Regions from separate parts of the Pseudarthrobacter sp. S9 genome, predicted to be linked through region 3. Evidence: riboswitches for the same ligand, from Rfam matches in the RefSeq annotation. Region 3 holds a riboswitch; each other region holds the start of a gene.
The links. A riboswitch is a leader RNA that binds a small molecule or an ion and turns the genes downstream of it on or off. The one in region 3 is predicted to bind cyclic di-AMP.

Region 1: linked by a shared signal. The riboswitch ahead of ACQCSY_RS18950 (hypothetical protein) and the one ahead of ACQCSY_RS05095 (NlpC/P60 family protein) in region 3 are both predicted to bind cyclic di-AMP.
Region 2: linked by a shared signal. The riboswitch ahead of ACQCSY_RS05790 (hypothetical protein) and the one ahead of ACQCSY_RS05095 (NlpC/P60 family protein) in region 3 are both predicted to bind cyclic di-AMP.

Annotation. Positions count from the first base shown of each region.
Region 1 is NZ_CP189576.1:3,940,056-3,945,841, reverse strand. It holds gene ACQCSY_RS18965 (VTT domain-containing protein) at 1-360, shown strand, start outside; gene ACQCSY_RS18960 (response regulator transcription factor) at 362-1,039, shown strand; gene ACQCSY_RS18955 (sensor histidine kinase) at 1,044-2,042, shown strand; gene ACQCSY_RS18950 (hypothetical protein) at 2,145-2,807, opposite strand; cyclic di-AMP (ydaO/yuaA leader) riboswitch at 2,812-2,982, opposite strand; gene ACQCSY_RS18945 (hypothetical protein) at 3,183-3,437, shown strand; gene ACQCSY_RS18940 (hypothetical protein) at 3,473-3,910, shown strand; gene ACQCSY_RS18935 (cation:proton antiporter) at 3,907-5,064, shown strand; gene ACQCSY_RS18930 (DNA alkylation repair protein) at 5,101-5,766, opposite strand.
Region 2 is NZ_CP189576.1:1,245,179-1,250,964, reverse strand. It holds gene ACQCSY_RS05800 (glycosyltransferase family 39 protein) at 1-1,283, opposite strand, end outside; gene ACQCSY_RS05795 (glycosyltransferase) at 1,280-2,701, opposite strand; gene ACQCSY_RS05790 (hypothetical protein) at 2,863-3,648, opposite strand; cyclic di-AMP (ydaO/yuaA leader) riboswitch at 3,647-3,807, opposite strand; gene ACQCSY_RS05785 (HAMP domain-containing sensor histidine kinase) at 3,967-5,562, opposite strand; gene ACQCSY_RS05780 (response regulator transcription factor) at 5,566-5,786, opposite strand, start outside.
Region 3 is NZ_CP189576.1:1,093,002-1,098,787, forward strand. It holds gene mobA (molybdenum cofactor guanylyltransferase) at 1-363, opposite strand, end outside; gene ACQCSY_RS05090 (HNH endonuclease) at 450-950, opposite strand; gene ACQCSY_RS05095 (NlpC/P60 family protein) at 1,195-1,938, opposite strand; cyclic di-AMP (ydaO/yuaA leader) riboswitch at 2,239-2,408, opposite strand; gene ACQCSY_RS05100 (M23 family metallopeptidase) at 2,546-3,367, opposite strand; cyclic di-AMP (ydaO/yuaA leader) riboswitch at 3,372-3,588, opposite strand; gene ACQCSY_RS05105 (metal-dependent transcriptional regulator) at 3,734-4,429, opposite strand; gene serC (phosphoserine transaminase) at 4,785-5,786, shown strand, end outside.

The DNA.
Region 1 (5,786 bases), 1.7 Mb from region 3:
GATGCCAGGGTCTGGAAGACGGCGCATTTGACCGCCACCGAGGACTTCTTCCGCCGCCACGGCGGCGCCGCAATCGTGCTGGCCCGTTTCGTGCCCATGGTCCGGACGTTTGCGCCGCTGAGCGCCGGCATCGCCCGTTACGGTTACAAGTCCTTCACGCTCTGGAACGTCACGGGCGCCCTCGCCTGGGCCGGGTCCGTGACGCTGCTGGGCACCTGGCTGGGCCACTTCGAGGTCATCGCAAAGAACATCGACGTCATCGCCGTGGTCATGGTGCTCGTCTCCGTCCTGCCCTGGGGCGTCCAGCTGCTCAGGCGCCGCCGCAGCCGCGCTGAGGACATGGCACGGAATAATAGCTGACATGACAACCGCCGACCGGCCATCGCTCCTGCTCGTCGAGGACGACGCCGTGCTGGGACCGCTCATCGCAGAACTGCTGGAGACGGACTACCGGATCCGGCTGGTCGCCAACGGCCAGGACGGTCTGCATCTGGGCCTGACGGAGACCTGGGACGTCATGGTCATCGACCGCGGGCTGCCCGTGATGGACGGAATCACCCTCATCGCGGCGTTGAGGTCGAAGGGCATCTCCACACCGATCCTGATTCTGACCGCGCTTGGCGACGCGGACGAGAAAGTCAGGGGTTTGGACGCAGGCGCCAACGACTACGTGACCAAGCCATTCGACGCCGCAGAACTCGCGGCGCGCCTGCGCGCGCTGACGCGCACCTTCTCTCCGGCCCGCGCGGCGCCCGTGAGCATCGGCAACTGGGAACTCGATCGGGCGTCGCGCTCCGTCCGGTCCCTCTACGGGCCCGTGGTGCCCCTCACGGCGAAGGAGGGCGACCTGCTCGCGGCCCTGGCCACGGAACCGGGGCGGGTCTTCACCCGGGACGAACTGCTCGCCAGGTTATTCCACCCCACAGACCAGCCCGGCGTGATCGACACCTATGTCCACCACCTCCGCCGGAAGATCTCCAAGACCGTGATCCGCACCGTCCACGGCGTCGGCTACCAGATTGGCGACGCCGATGAGTAAGCCCATGAGGAAGAGCGGGCCGATGGGCGGCAACCCGGACCAGTCCACGCTGCGCAGGGCCTCCCTCAAAGTGGCGTTGCGGATCAGCGCCGCCTGCGCAGTGATGGTCCTCTGCATCCTCGCCGCCACCGCCATTTACCTCATGAACCAACTTGCACACCCCGGGGTGCCAGGCTCCACGGCAGCGGGGCCGGCCTACACGTACCTCGATTCCAAGGACCTGCTCGAAGCCATGATCATCGCAGGGGCATCGGGGATCGTGTTGGCCGGCGTCGTCGGGTGGCTGAGCGCGCGCAGCGCCATCCGACCCCTCGGAGAAGCACTGGCGCTGCAGCGCCGGTTTGTCCAGGATGCCAGCCACGAACTGCGCACGCCCCTGGCCATCCTGGACACACGGATCCAGCTCACCCAACGCGACACGACGCCGGGCTCAAAGCAAGGCCAGGCCCTCGCCCGGATCCGGGAGGATGCGGCAACGCTTACGGAGATTGTCAACGAACTGCTCCTGGCAGCAACCTCTGCCAGGCCTGATCCTTCCGCGGCACCGTCCGACCTGGCCTACGTCGTCGCCGCCGTCGCCGAGAGTCTCCAGCAACTGGCGGGCCAGCGGGACGTGCTTCTGGATTTTTCCGCCGACGGCCGGCCGCTGGCACGGATCGACCAAAACGCTCTGCGGCGCGCGGTGCTGGCCCTGGCGGATAACGCCCTCGCCCACACTCCACCCGGCGGACGCGTCACCATCAGGACGGTTACAGAGCGGAACCAGGCAGTCATCACCGTGGCTGACACGGGGTCCGGGATCACGGGCGTCGATCAGGCCCGGATCTTCGACCGCTTCGTGAGGACCTCCCGTTCCGATGGAACACGCGGACAGAGAAGCTTCGGCATCGGCCTGGCCCTCGTCCGCGAGATCGCCACGGCCGCCGGCGGCACCGTCGACGTAGCCAGGACCGGCCCCGAGGGAACCGTCATGAAGATCGAGCTTCCTCTGGTCGTGCGCTGAGTCCCGGTCCCGGCAAAGGAAAGACCGGTGATCGGATGCCCCCAAAGGCATCCGATCACCGGTCTTATCCGCACCAGCATCTAGCCCCAATGGGGCTTAAGCTTAGGCGCGGACGAAGGTCACGCCGCCGGTAACGGTGAGCCAGGACAGCGGGTGCACGATCGTCTGGTTGGACCCGTTCATGCCGCCGCTGACGACCTGGCCGTTGCCGGCGTAAATGCCGACGTGGCCGGCCTGGACCACCATGTCACCGGGCACGGGAGTCCCGACGACGGTGCCGTAGTTCATGAACTGCATGGGGCCGAGGTCGCCGACCGGCTTGCCGGCTGCGCCGAGCGCCTTCTCCACCATGGCTGTGCAGTCCTGGGTGATACCCAGCTGGCCGTAGGCGGCGGAGAGCATGGCGGCGTTGAGGCCGCCGGCTGCCGGCGCCGCGGCGGGGGCCGGGGCGGCCTGGACCTGCACCGAAGCCTTGGGGGCTGCCGCCTGAGCTGCTGCGGCCGGGACCGCAACAGCCGGCTTGGGCTGCTCGATGACGGGAGCGGCCGTGGAGGTGACGGCAGGACGATCGAAGCTGATCTTGACGCTTGAATCGGCGCTGACCGGCGCGGCGACCTGGCCCTTGACATCAATGGACGACGCCGGCGCGGAGTCGCGCTGCACGGGGGCTCCCGCTGCGTTGGCGGCCATTCCGCTGGTGAGGACCAGACCGGATGCTGCGGCGAGGATGGCGGTTTGGCGCGCAAAAGTATTGATTGAAGACATGAATGTAGCCTCTCCCAATGCCTGCGAGGTGAGCTGTCGGATTCGGATGGGAGGCACCCGGCCGCACTCGGGGCCCGTCGTTGCGGGCTCTGTGCGGCTTCACCCCAAGACCTGCAGACGAGCAGGTCAAAAGTGGTTTCCCCGTCTCTGCCGGACGTTGAAGCGAATGGGCCCCGGGCCGCGGCAGAGTTAGGCAATCGGCTGGGGAGCGCCCGTATCGGAGACAACAGGCACTTATCCACCGTAACGCGGACCGCAGGCTAATGTCACATTCAGGTAACGGCAATCACGCTGCCGTCCGGTATTCCCATAGGGACGGCGGCTCTTCCGAGCATAGGATGATGCCGTCAGCATGTCCCCGAAGCGGAGGCCGAAATGAACAGCCACTGTGTTGCCATCTGCCAGCTGAGCAATCAGCCTCAGGAGGATTTTGATGTCAACACCGAGCTGCTGATCCTGGAAGGCAAGGACGTCCATGTCTCGACGTGGGACGCGGAACCCCGGGACGGCGGCTTTGACGCGCACGTCCTGAATGACCGCGTCGACGCTCTCGGTTTCATGGTGGTCACGGACTGGGAGTTCCTGGACGGCAAGGCCTACGCGGTGGTGGAACGGCGGACAGGCAGGTAAGAGCGCTGGCGGGTGGACGGGACTAGTCTCAATCCATGGCGAAGGAATCCAGGAAAAGCGACGACCCGGCCCCGGTTTTCTGGCTCGCGGAACCCGAGGAGCATGATTACCCGGCCGCGGAGCGGTACCTCACGCTGCTCACGGGCGCCGCCGGCGCCGCCGCCATCGTGCAGTCGTTGCGCAATGCGCCGGTGACGCATCAGCTCGCGAAAGACATTTTGCGTGCCTCTGGGCTGCCGCTCCTGACGGCCGACAACCCCCACGTCGCCGCTGATCTGGCCAAGATCGCCGCCGGCAAGGAGCTGTCCCCGGTGCTGCTGGTCCGGGGAGACCTCGACGCCGGCATCGCTGCCCAAGTCGCCGACGGGTACCACCGGATCTGCGCTTCCTTCCTGACCGACGAGAATACGGACATCCCCGTGAAGCTGGCAGATCCGGCGGCCCCGGGTCCGGCACGCCGCGGCGCGCCGTGACGTTCCTGTCCCTGGCGCTGATCGCCGTCGTCGCCCTGGCCGGCCCGGTGCTGGCGCTACGGGTGCGCTGGCGGCTGCCGGTGGTCTTGGGCGAACTGCTGGCAGGCATCGGGATCGGGCAGACGGGGCTCGCGCTGGTCGACTCGGGCGATCCCACCTTCAACCTGCTGGCGAACATCGGCTTTGCGCTGATGATGTTCGTGGCCGGAACCCATGTGCCGGTCAGGGACCCGCAGATTCGCTCCGCCCTCGGGAAGGGGTCCCGCCAGGCCGCCGCTGCTGCGATCGCGGCTGCGGTCATCGGAACCGGGGTGGGCCTGGTCTTCGGCACCGGGCATGCTCCCCTGTACGTGGTGCTGCTGGCGTCCTCGTCCGCTGCCCTGGTCCTGCCGATTGTTGATTCCCTGCGCCTGGGCGGACCCCAGGTGGTCGCCATGACCGCACAGGTGGCCATCGCGGACATCGCCTGCATTGTGGCGTTGCCGCTGGTTGTGGATCCGCCCAACGCCGGCCGCGCCGCGCTGGGTGCGCTCGCGGTGGCGGCGTGCGCAGCTGTGCTCTTTTTCGTGCTGCGCTGGCTGGAGCGCAGCGGCATCCGCGGGCGCATGCACCGGCTCTCGGAAAACCGCAAGTTCGCCCTGGAGCTCCGGATCCAGCTGGCCCTGCTCTTCGCGCTGGCAGGGGTGGCGAACTTCGGCCACGTGTCGGTGATGCTGGCCGGCTTTTCCTTCGGCCTGGTGGTCGGCGCCGTCGGCGAGCCGAGGCGGCTGGCCCGCCAGCTGTTCGCCGTCAGCGACGGCTTCCTGGGGCCGGTTTTCTTTGTCTGGCTGGGGGCGTCGCTGAACCTGAGGGACCTCGCCGGGCGCCCGGACATGATCGTTTTGGGCCTGGCCCTAGGGGTTGGAACGGTGCTGCTCCACTCCGGACTGGGGGTGCTTGGGCTGCCCCTGCCTCTGGGGGTTCTTTCCGCGGCACAACTGGGGGTGCCGGTTGCCGCGGCGAGCATCGGCACGCAGCTCCACGTGCTGCTGCCCGGTGAGGCGGCGGCCCTGCTGCTGGGCGCCCTCGTCACGATAGCCGCGAGTGCAGCCGCCGGATCGCGTGCCGCTAGGACTTTCTCTCAGCCCGCGGCCGGCGGAGACGCCAAACCCTGAACTTCGGTAGCTGTCTCCGGACGCTGCGCCGTGGCATCACTCGTCGACGACTGAGAAGTGCAGTTCCGGCCTCTTCTTCGTCATCTCATCGAGCACAAGGGAGATCGCTTCCCGGACCTCGGGCCCGTCTGCCCGTTTCCTGCCTGTCGCCGGGGACTCGCCCAGCACCGTGCAGGCGTGGCGGACAAATCGGTCCCAGTCCCCCGCGCCCGTTCGCAGCGGCCGGAGCGGGGACAGCAGGGCGGCACGGCGGAGCCAGACGTCCGGTTCCCGCACCCAGCGGTCCAGCACACTGTCCGCCCGCACCATGTCCGGCCTGTCCAGTCCCTCGAGCAGGGGTCCGATCACGTCGACGGCGAGCGGGTCGACGAGCGCGCGCACGTGCGCCTGCCGCACGAAGCCCTCTATCCGGGTCAGGTCCGAGTTGGTCAGAAGCGGGACATTGGATTGCAGCAGGACCACCGCCGCGAGCCGGCGCTCAAAGACGGGCACAGCCCACAATTCCGAGCTGAGCGCGGTGATGTCATCATGCAACAGGCCGGGATAACGGCGGCCGGCATCCCGGATCGTCCCGCGCACCGCGCCTACCGAGGCGCCGTAAAAACGCAGATCGCCGCCCAGACGGGACTGCGCCTCTTCTGCACGGCTCCACGACCCCTCCCGCTGCAGGGAGAGGTCGATGAAATCGCCGGCGTCACTCACTCGTCCATTCTTTCCCGTCG
Region 2 (5,786 bases), 150 kb from region 3:
AGTTCCACGGAGCCGATGCCCACCAGGGCGGCGATCGCGGGAGCCAGGGCCACGGCGTAGTACGGGTGCACGGTGCCGCTCATGAAGCTGAAGATTCCCGCCGTGACCGCGAGCCAACCGCCCCACAGCAGGAGCGCCGCGCGGGTCTTCGAGGTCCGTGCCTCACGCCGCGTGAACCAGAGCCCTGCGGCCAGCAGGATCAGGGCCGCCGGCAGAAGCCAGGACACCTCCCCGCCGAAGCTGGCCCCGAACATCCGGGTGATCCCGGCGGCTCCGCCGAAACCGACGTTTCCGCCGCCGGGCATCCCGGCGCCGCCGCCCGCTCCAACGCCGCCCGCTCCAACGCCGCCCGCTCCGCCGCCCGGCATGCCCCCGCCGGAACCGGTGATCCGGCCCAGGCCGTTGTAGCCGAAAGTGAGCTCCAGGAAGCTGTTGTTCTCCGAGCCGGCCATGTACGGCCGGGCCGAGGCCGGGGTCAGCTGGAACACTGCAATGTAGCTCCCGGCCACCACGGCGATCCCGGCGGCCGCAGCCAGCAGGTGCAGCAGCCGGCGCCCCAGCGTGGCGGGGGCTGCCCACAGATAGGCGAGGGCCAGCCCGGGCACGATCAGGAAGCCCTGGAGCATTTTGGTCAGGAAGGCCAGGCCGATCACGGCGCCCGCGGCGGCGAGCCACTCCCAGCCGGCCTTCTCGATGGCCCTGGTGGTCAGGTAGGCGGCCAGCACCAGGCACAGGGTCAGCATGGCATCCGGATTGTTGAAGCGGAACATCAGTGCGGCCACCGGCGTAAGCGCCAGGGCGACGCCGGCCAGCAGGCCTGCGGCCGGGCCGGACACCCGCTTGACCGTCAGGTAGAGCAGTCCGACGGCGGCCACGCCCATGAGCGCCTGCGGAATGAGCATGCTCAGTGCCGAGAAGCCGAAGATCCGCCCGGCGAGGGCCGGGATCCACAGGGCGGCCGGCGGCTTGTCCACGGTGATCGCATTGCCTGCGTCCAGGGAGCCGAACAGCAGGGCCGTCCAGTCCTTGGTGCCGGCCTGGATGGCCGCGGCGTAGAAGGAATTGGCGTAGCCGGTGGCTTCCAGGTTCCAGAGGTACAGCCCAGCCGCGAGGGCCAGCAGCAGCGCCGCCGAGGGCCGCACCCAGTGCGGCTGGCTTCCGAACAGCACGCGGCCCCGGCGGCTCTGTGGTGTTGACGCCTGGGGGTCCGGTGCCGGAGTCGGGGAGTTCGGCGCTGCGGAGCCGGCAGGGGATCCGGTGGTGGAGCTGATCGTGGCGGTCATTTACTTGGCCGTTTCTGTGTGGGGGCGGGAAGCGTCTGTGGCGCCGGGCGGCGGAACCGCGGGGGTGCCCCGGTGGCGGAAGACTGGCGGAAGATGACCAGCCGGAAGAGCAGGAACTTGACGGCAGTGGCGGCGAGGTTCGCCGCGGTGACCGTGACGATCTCAAGCCAGCGGTCCGGCGGGCCGGCGGAGGCGCCGTGCACCAGGGCGAGTGCGCCGGAGGTCAGTGCCAGCCCGAGGCCGAACACCAGGAGGCCCTCGAAGTGGTGGCGCGCCACTTGGCTGTTGCCCTGGATGCCGAAGGTGAAGCGGCGGTTGGCGGCGGTGTTGGCCACGGCCGTGGTGAGCAACGCGAGAAAATTGGCGAGCTGCGGGTCCATGAGGCCGCGGCAGAGCAGGAAGATCGCCAGGTAGGCGAGGGTTGACGCGAGTCCGATGCTGCCGAAGCGGACCAACTGCCCGAACAGGCTCCCGCCGGGGCTTTGTTCCTGGGCGCGGGAGGACGCGGCGAGGGGGCCGCGGGCGAGCGCGGCGCGCAGCTCGGGGACAGGGATGCGGCCCGAGACCAGGTCGCGGCTCAGCCGGGCCATGCCGCGCAGGTCGGCCAGGGCGGTCTGGACGATGTCGACGCTGGAATCGGGATCGTCGGTCCAGTCCACGGGTACCTCGTGGACGCGCAGTCCGCACTTTTCGGCCAGCACCAGCAGTTCGGTGTCGAAGAACCAGGCGTTGTCCAGGGTGTGCGGGAGGAGCTGCCGGGCCACGTCCGCGCGGATGGCCTTGAACCCGCACTGGGCGTCGCTGAAGTGGGCGCCCATGAAGGAGTGCAGCAGGAAGTTGTAGCTGCGGGAGATGATTTCCCGTTTGGGCCCGCGGATCACGCGGGAACTGTGCGTCAGCCGGGTCCCGATCGCCAAATCCGAGTGCCCTGAGAACAGCGGCGCAAGCAGGGGTCCGAGCGCCGCCAGATCGGTGGACAGGTCCACGTCCATGTACGCCAGGACCGGCGACGGCGAGGCGAGCCACACCTTGCGCAGTGCGTTTCCACGGCCTTTTTCGGCCATGTGGACCACGGTCACCTCGCGGAGTTCGCGGGCTACGCGTTCTGCCGTCTTCAGTGTTCCGTCGGTGCTGGCGTTGTCCGCCACGGTGATCCGGAAGCTGTGGGGGAAGGAACCCAGCAGATAGGCGTGCAGCCGGCGCAGGCACGCTTCCAGGTCCCGTTCCTCGTTGAAAACCGGGATGGTGACATCCAGCACCGGTTCGGTGGTGCGGGTATCGACGGGGGAGCGCCGGCTGCCTGCTTTGTCGACGGGCCCGGCGGCGGGACCCGTGAGGGGCGGGGCGGCCAGGGCGAGCCCGGCCGGCGTCGCCATGGAGTGCGGCAGGGTTCCTGTGTCCTGGTCTGTGAACGTCATGGCTCAACTTTCCCGCCGGCCCTTATGAGGGCTTTAGGGTCAAGCTGTGCAGCGCCTGTGGAAGTTCAGCGCCCGCCGTTCAATGTGGCCGGAGGCCCCGAATCCATGGATTCAGGGCCTCCGGCTGATGCGAACAATGTCCGAGCGGGCTTCGTCCGGCCTCAGTACCAGTTGTTGGCGTAATGGAAGTTCAGGGCACCGCAGGGGGACCCGTAGCGCTGCTTGACGTAGTTCAGGCCCCAGTTGATCTGCGTCCTGTAATTGGTCATATAGTCGGCGCCAGCGCTCGCCATCTTCTCGGCCGGCAGCGACTGGACCACACCGTAGGCGCCGCTGCTGGCGTTCGTGGCGGTCGTGTTCCAGTCGGACTCCCTGGTCCAGAGCTTCATCAGGCACTGCATCTCGCCGGGAGCCCAGCCGTAGGTTGCCAGCGAGGCGGCGGCGTAGGCCTGCGCCCCGGCCGGGTCATCGACGGCCACGGGGGCAGCCGGCGCCGGTGCGGCAGCCGGCGCCGGTGCGGCAGCCGGCTCCGGTGCGGGAGCGGCCGGTGCTGCCGGGGCCGGCGCTTCGGCCGGCTTCACCTCGGATGACTGGGGCGCGACGCTGCCGCTGGCGGTAGCGCCAGGCTGCGCCGCGACCCGTACCTTCTCGAAGTTGAGTTTCGTCAGCGGGTCGGCGCTGGTGGTGGCCGCACCAGTGCTCGCGGCGCTGACGGCGCTGGTGTTTGGTGCGGCTGTCTCCGATGCCTGTCCGGCGGCGCCGACCCCGATCAGCACCGCGCAGGCGGCAGTGACGACGGCGGCGCGGCGGCCGGTGGTGCCGATTCCGGCAGCAAACCGGGACAGGGCGGACGCGGGCTGGGCTGGCTCGGCGCGGTGGCGCGACTTTGTGGAACCCGATGTCCGTGAAACGCCCTCGGGGCGTGTTTGTGCCTTGAATTCAGTCATGATCGCCTCTCAACGCCGGCGGAGTTAGCTGTCGGGTTCGGATGAGGTCATCCGGCCGCACGGAAATTCACGTGTCGGCTTCACCCCAAGGGCGCATGTGTGCAGAATGCCCGGGAACTCTGGGTCCCCCGCCTCTGCCTGGTCCAGCGGAATCCGGGAAGCGGCAGAGTTTGGCGTCCGTCCGGATATGCGGCACCAATGGAGGCCGCACTCCAAAAACGCTACAGGAGTTGGAAGCTTAAGTCACATTTCGGTAACAGGAATCACGACGACGGTGCGTCGGCTTGCGCCTGCGCACCACCGGATAAGGGTGCCGGACTACGCCGACGGCGGCGTGGCGGGAAGGCGCACGGCGAACTCCGTTCGGCCCGGCCGGGACGTGACTTCGACGGTTCCTCCGTGGGCCTCCACGATGGACTGCACGATGGACAGCCCCAGCCCGCTGGTCCCCTCGGCGGTGGGTACCGCAGCCGCCGTCGTCGCAGGAGCACCGGCAGAAGCTCCGGTGCCAGCCCCGGCGGCAGGAGCTGCCCCAGACCTGACTGCCGCCGTCGTCGCGGCCGCCGGGTTCCTCCGCGCGGCGTCCGCCCGCGCGAAGCGTGCAAAGATCCGGCCGATGAACTCGGGGGCGATTCCGCTGCCGTTGTCGGTCACCGTCACGACGGCGCTGCCGTCGGCAGAACGCATCACGCCGGTGACCACGGTGGTCCCTGGTCCGGTGTGCTTGCGCGCATTGGAGAGCAGGTTGGCCAGCACCTGGTGGAGCTGCGTCCCGTCGCCGCGGACCACCACGGGCTCTTCCGGGAGCTCCAGTTGCCAGATGCGGTCCGGGGCCATGACCTTCTCATCGCTGACCGTCTCGATCGCCAGCTGGGTGAGGTCGACGTCGCCGACCTTGAGCGGCTGGCCCTCGTCCAGGCGCGCCAGCAGCAGCAGATCCTCCACGAGGGTGGTCATCCGCTCGGACTGGCTTTGCACGCGGGCGAGGGACTTCTGGCCGTCCGGCGTGAAGTGCTCGGTCATCCGGATCAGCTCGGTGTAGCCGCGGATGGCGGTGAGCGGAGTGCGGAGCTCGTGCGAGGCGTCGGCCACGAACTGGCGCACCTTCATCTCGCTGTGCTGCCGTGCCTCGAGCGCGTTGGAAACGTTCTCGAGCATCTGGTTCAGCGCGTAGCCCACGCTGCCCACTTCCGTGCCTGGATGGGCGGCCGACGCCGGCACCCGCACCGCAAGTGCCACCTCGCCGGCGTCGAGCGGAAGGCGGGAGACCTTGGTGGCCACCTCCGACAGCTGTTCGAGCGGCTTCATGGTGCGGCGGATCAAGGCCGTGCCGGCGAGGCCAATCAGCACGAGGCCACCCGCGGACACCACCACCATGGTCCAGACCAGCGAGGCCAGGGTGTTCTGTTTCTCCGCCAGCGGAAGCCCGGTGACGATCACGTCGCCGTAGGGGGCCTGCACGGCCGTGAGACGGTACGCGCCCGTGGAAAGGGTGCGGTCCACGGGCACGCCGTTCGGCGTGAGCGCCACGAGGACGTGATTGTCGTCGGGGGAGAGGCCCTTACGGCTGGCGTCCCCGGCGAGGAAGCCGGCGCTGCTGACCGCGCCGTCCAGAATCCGGGCGTTAAGCGTACCGACGCCCTGCCCCCGAGCCTCCAGCGGGTCGGGCCGGCCGGGATTTCCGGGCACGGGCCGGCCGAATTCCCGGGCCCGTCCGGAGGCCTGGTCAAGCTGGGTGTCGAGTTGCCGGGTGAGGAACAGGTCCATGGAGGCGTAGCTGAAAAGGCCCACGGCGCCGCAGATGGCCACCAGCAGGGCCATGGCCACGAGGACCAGGCGGGTGCGCAGATGCCACGTGGACGGGTTGCGCCAGTCGCGCCCGGGGGCCCGGGTCTCACCGGAGAGTGTGGGCACGGATCAATCCGCCGGCTTCAGGACGTAGCCGGCGCCGCGCACCGTGTGGATCATGGGCGCCCGGTTGGCGTCGACCTTCTTGCGGAGGTAGGAGATATACAGTTCGACGATGTTGGCCTGTCCGCCGAAGTCATAGTCCCAGACCCGGTCCAGGATCTGGGCTTTGCTGATGACGCGTTTGGGGTTTTCCATGAGGTAGCGCAGGAGTTCGAACTGGGTGGCGG
Region 3 (5,786 bases):
TTCCAGCGCTTTGATGAGGGCGCGGACAGCGGACTCCACGCGGGGCATGTCACAGGCCAGGACCAGGGTGAGGGGCGCCGGACCGACTGCCCCGCCTCGGGCTGCATGGTCCGCCGCCACAGCGGACAGCCCGGCAGCGATGGCGGCGGCCGGACCCGCGAAGGGAGGATCCTCGCGGCAGTTCAGGACGCCGTCGGGCAGGTTCCCCGGGTCAGGCCCGACGACGACGACTCCCCTGGCGCCGTGCGCGGCCCGCAGCGAGCGTTCAAGGAGGGTGGCGCCGTCGTAGACCAGCCGTGACTTGGGCACGCCTCCCAGACGGGAGGACTTCCCCCCGGCGAGAATGACGGCATCGAACTCCACCGCTTCAGCCTAGCGCGGCAAGGGGTCCGGACCGGCACGCCGCGGGTTCAGGCGGCAGGTTCAGGCGGCAGGTTCAGGCCGCAGGTTCAGGCCGCGGATTCGGGCAGCAGGAACGGATCCCAGGCCGGAGTCGGCTTTTCGAGTTCCTTGATCTGCCAGACGGTGCCCTTCGGCGGCGCGGGAGCAAAGCCGAGTTTCCAGCCCATCTCGCCGGGCGTGTGATCACCCTTGGCGTTGTTGCAGCGCAGGCAGGCGGCCACGAGGTTTTCCCAGGAATCCGCACCGCCCCGGGACTTGGGCTGGACATGGTCTATGGTGTGGGCAGCCTTGCCGCAGTAAGCGCAGCGGTGGCCGTCCCGGCGGAGCACGCCCCGGCGGCTGACAGCCGTCATCGTGTTGTACCGGGGCCGGATATAGCGGTTCAGCAGGATCACGGACGGGCGGCCCAATATGTCCTGGGGGCCGACGACGGGATCGTCCCCTTCGGCCACCACGCTGGCCTTTCCGGTCAGCACAAGGACAAGCGCCCGGCGGAAGGTCACTACCGCCAGCGGTTCATATCCAGCATTCAGAACGAGCGTGCGCATCCGCATACCTCTTCACGGCCGCACCCGCCAGGGGCACGAGGGCCGGCTGCCCTCTGCATGGTCAGGCTATGGATCGACAACACAAGAGTAAACACTCAAGTGCCGGATCACCGAATTTTTTTCGACCGCGCCGGTCCGTGCCCCGGAAAGTTCATTCCGCGGCAACACAAAAGACCCCCGCCACCAGGGCGGGGGTCCTTCGAAAGTGCTGGGGCCGTGTTTAGCCTTTGTCTTAGCCCGTGGCTTAGCCGCCGACGCGGATGAAGACCGGGCCGGAGCCGACGTTGGCGCTGTACAGGGCGGTGGTGCCGCCGTTCCAGCCGCCGTGGACGGCCATGCCGTTGCCGACGTAGACAGCGATGTGGGCCATGCCCACGCCACCGTTCTGGTAATAGGCGAGGTCGCCCGGCTGTGCCTCGGCGGCGCTCACGGTGCGGCCCAAGGACAGGTAACCTGCCGGCCAGCCGTGGTAGTGGATGCCCGCTGCGGCCAGTGCGTTGGTTACGAGGGCGGTGCAGTCCTGCCCGACGCCGATCTGTGCATAGGCAGCGGCGGCGATCGTCGCGCCGTTGCCGCTGCCGATGCCTGCCGGTGCGCCGACGGACGCGGATGTTCCGAGCTGCGCGCCGCCGGCCTGGGCGTCCTGGACCTTCACAGCGGGCTTCGGGGCCTCGACGACAGGAGCCGGCGACGTGGTGACGGCGGGCTTCTCGTAGGAGATCGCGATGGTAGAAGCAGCCGAAATAGTTGCCGGAGCAGCTGACTGGACTTCGAGGGCGGAAGCGGAGGTGGATTCGCGCTGAACGTTGGTCTCAGCAGCGTTGGCTGCGATACCGCTGGTCAGAACCAGGCCGGATGCTGCGGCGATGACTGCAGCCTGGCGGCCCATGCCGCCGGCGTTGTCGCCGACAGCCTTGGCAATGACAGCAAGCGAGTTGGTCTTGGTGACCTCGGCGCGGTGCCGTGCAATGGTTGCACGAGTAGTCATTAAGTTCTCTCTTTCGTGATCCTTGGACCGCGCGTTTTCAGGCGCGGAATGAGGACGCTCCGGCATCTTGGGGGTACGCCGGATCGCCCCGAATGGGTTACTTAGCGAAGGGTGTACTGCGAAGACACGCCAAAAGCGAGCAGGTGCTTGGCCTGCTGTCCGGACTCAGTGGAGAGTGAGTCCGCGGAGTGAGCTCCAATCCGGGCGCCGGCAAGGGCAGCACGGGAGTTGGATTTCAGCGGGCTCCGAAGAGCCGCGCAAGCGCGATTATGCGCAGCATTGTGGCGTGAAGACACGAAAGTAGCCTCTCCCAATGCCTGCGAGGTGAGCTGTCGGATTCGGATGGGAGTCACCCGGCCGCGCTGCTTCCTGGGAAGCTTTGCGACTTAACCCCAAGGTCTTCTTTCGAAGACCAAAATTGGTTCCCCCGCCCCTGCCAGACGATGTGATGCGATCGGACCTTGAGCGGTGGCAGAGCTAGGCAATCCACTCAAGAGCGCCAACTTCGGAAAAGTTGGCGTGCTTCAAACGCTACAGGAGTCCGGACTCAATGTCACATTCAGATCACGGCGTGTCACAAGAATTCGAGAGTGATCCATCGGCTTACTTAGAGCCAGCCGAGCGGGTCAACGACGTCGCCGTTGACCATCACTTCGAAGTGGAGGTGGCAGCCCGTGGAGGCGCCTGTGGTGCCGCTCATCGCGATGAGGTCCCCGCGGGAGACCTTCTGGCCGACGCGCACGGAGGATGAGGACAGGTGGTTGTACGTGGTCTCCAGGCCGTTGCCGTGATCGATCACGATGCGGTTTCCACCGCCGTAGGGGTGCCATCCGGAAAAGGTGACGGTGCCGCTGGCGGCTGCGTGGACGGCTGTTCCGCATTGGGCGGCGTAGTCCTGGCCGCGGTGGAACTCGCCCGCACCGCCCGTGATCGGGCTGACGCGGTAGCCGAACGGCGAGGCCGTGACCATCTGGTCCAGCGGCGCACCGAGAGTGCCGGCCGATGCCGCGCGGGTGATGCTGCCCACCGACTGGGCGCTCAATAGCTGCTTGAGTTTCCCGTCCGGGTCGCCCTTCGTGGTGACGGCCGTGCGGCTGAAGTCGACCTTGGCTGCGGCGGCCGCCGTGACATCCGGCTGCGCTGCGGCGGCGACCGATCCGGACAGGCCGGCGCCCGTGGCCATGACCGGGCTGGTGACGGGGACGGTTACGGTCAGGACCAGGCCCGTGGCGGCCAGTGCGATGCCGGCCTTCTGTCCCACACCGCTGGCGGCGGCAAAGTCCGTTACCTGGCGGAACGGACTGCGGCGGCCCCGGCGTTCGTCGCGGTGCGCGTCACGTGGGCGGTCGGCCATTGGGGCGACAACCGGGCGCGGCTCCGGAGCGGGACCGGTCGCGCGACGACGGCCCCTGGCGGTCTGGGTAGTCAAGAACGGTTCCTCTCTGGATAGCCTGCGAAGTTAGCTGTCGGATTCGGGTCAGAGAGATCAAAGACCCGGTCCGCCGTGGCAAGCAGCCAGACACTGAGGCATCTTGGGATGCCTCGGTGGAGTGTGCTTGCCGCTGACGGACTTCACCCCAAGGCTGCTGTTGAAGCAGCCGCAAGTGGTTCCCCCGCCCCTGCCAGAAGGTGTTTCTGCGACTGATCCGCTGGCAGGGCTCGGCTTCGGATCAGGTAACGCTTTGGTATCGGTACTGGCCACTAACTATAGGTGATTAAGCCGCCCGGTAATAATTCCGTAATCACTTTTGTGCACAACTCATCGGTCATCCCATGAGCGGCGAGTCAGGGCAGGTTAGACGACCGTTACAAACACATGGGCGGCGACTTCGGGAGGCAACTCCAGGGCGCCTTCGATATCCGGGACCCGGACCGAGATGTACTCGCCGACCCGCTCCAGCGAGATCACGGCACCGGGCCGGATGCCGCCCTCATCAAGCTGAACCAGCAACTCCGGCTCGACCTGGATCGGCTCCGCCAGACGGCTGACCGTGATCCGCGAATCCGCACCGTAGCCGGCCATGGCGTCCAGCAGGTTCACCACCCCGTCCGTGTAGGCCCGGGACGGCTGGCCGCCGAGCTCCGCAAGTCCCGGGATCGGGTTTCCGTACGGCGAGACGGTCGGGTGGTTGAGCATCTCGAAAATCCTCCGCTCGACGCGTTCACTCATCACGTGCTCCCAGCGGCAGGCTTCCTCGTGGACGTAGGCCCAGTCGAGGCCGATCACGTCGGCGAGCAGGCGCTCGGCGAGGCGGTGCTTGCGCATGACTCCGATAGCGCGTTTCCGGCCGGTTTCCGTCAGCTCAAGGTGGCGGTCGCCCGAAACAACCACCAGTCCGTCGCGTTCCATGCGCCCGATGGTCTGGGAAACGGTGGGGCCGGAGTGGCGCAGCCTTTCGGCGATGCGGGCGCGGAGGGCGACGATGTTTTCTTCTTCAAGTTCCAGAATGGTCCGAAGATACATCTCCGTAGTATCGATCAGATCCGTCATTCAGCTCAGCTCCTCGAGCGCCGTCCTTGCGTCATTCCCACCGTACCGCGTGCAGGATGCGCCCTGGCGAGATCCGCCGTACGTTCGCAGGACATCTTAGCCTATTTTGAATTACTCCGGATAATCTTCCGGGCGTCGGCACTGGCCGTCACAGTCCCCTCGTTGAGCGTCGGCGTATCAACCGCGAACCAGCCGCGCACCGCCCGCACCGGTGCCTCAATGACTGGACTGTGACGGACCCTTTTCCGTATCGCCCGGGGCTTTCAGGCAGAATGAAAAGGAGTCTTCGTTGCAGCCACCCCTGCCAGGCCACCTCCCAAGCCACGCTACGTATCAGCCGAAAATTGGAGCCACTGTGAGCGACACCAGCATCACGATCCCCGCAAACCTCCTGCCCCAGGACGGACGGTTCGGCGCCGGACCGTCCAAGGTCCGGCCGGAACAGATGGAGGCCCTCGCCGCGGCGTCGGCGAAACTGCTGGGGACCTCCCACCGCCAGGCACCCGTCAAGAACCTTGTCGGCTCGGTCCGGACAGGGCTCAGCGAGTTCTTCCGTGCCCCCGAAGGCTACGAGGTCATCCTCGGCGTCGGCGGCTCCACGGCGTTCTGGGACGTCGCCAGCTTCGGCCTCGTGGACAACAAGGCACAGCACCTGTCCTTCGGCGAATTCGGCTCGAAGTTCGCCTCTGCCACCAACAAGGCACCCTTCCTGGCCGCCTCCTCCATCATCAAGTCCGAGCCCGGCACCCGGCCGTCCGCACAGGCGGAGGCCGGCGTCGACGTTTATGCGTGGCCCCAGAACGAGACCTCGACCGGCGTCGCCGCCCCGGTCAAGCGCGTGGCCGGCGCCGATGCGGGATCCCTGGTACTGGTGGATGCCACCTCTGCCGCCGGCGGCCTGGACGTGGATGTGGCCGAGGCCGACGTCTACTACTTTGCCCCGCAGAAGAACTTCGCGTCCGACGGCGGCCTGTGGCTCGGCCTGTTCTCCCCGGCAGCCCTCGAGCGGGCGGCCCGGATCAAGGCCACCGACCGCTGGATTCCCGACTTCCTGGACCTCCAGACGGCGATCGACAACTCCCGGCTGAACCAGACCTACAACACTCCGGCGCTGGCCACCCTCGTCACTCTGGACGCCCAGGTGCAGTGGCTCAATGCCAACGGCGGACTGGACTTCGCCGCGGCCCGGACCGCGGACTCCGCCGGGCGGATCTACCGCTGGGCCGAGGCCTCCGGGTACGCCACGCCATTCGTGGCCAACGCCGAGGACCGCTCCAACGTCATCGCCACGGTCGACTTCGACGAATCGATCGACGCCGCGGCCATCGCCAAGGTGCTCCGCGCCAACGGCATCGTG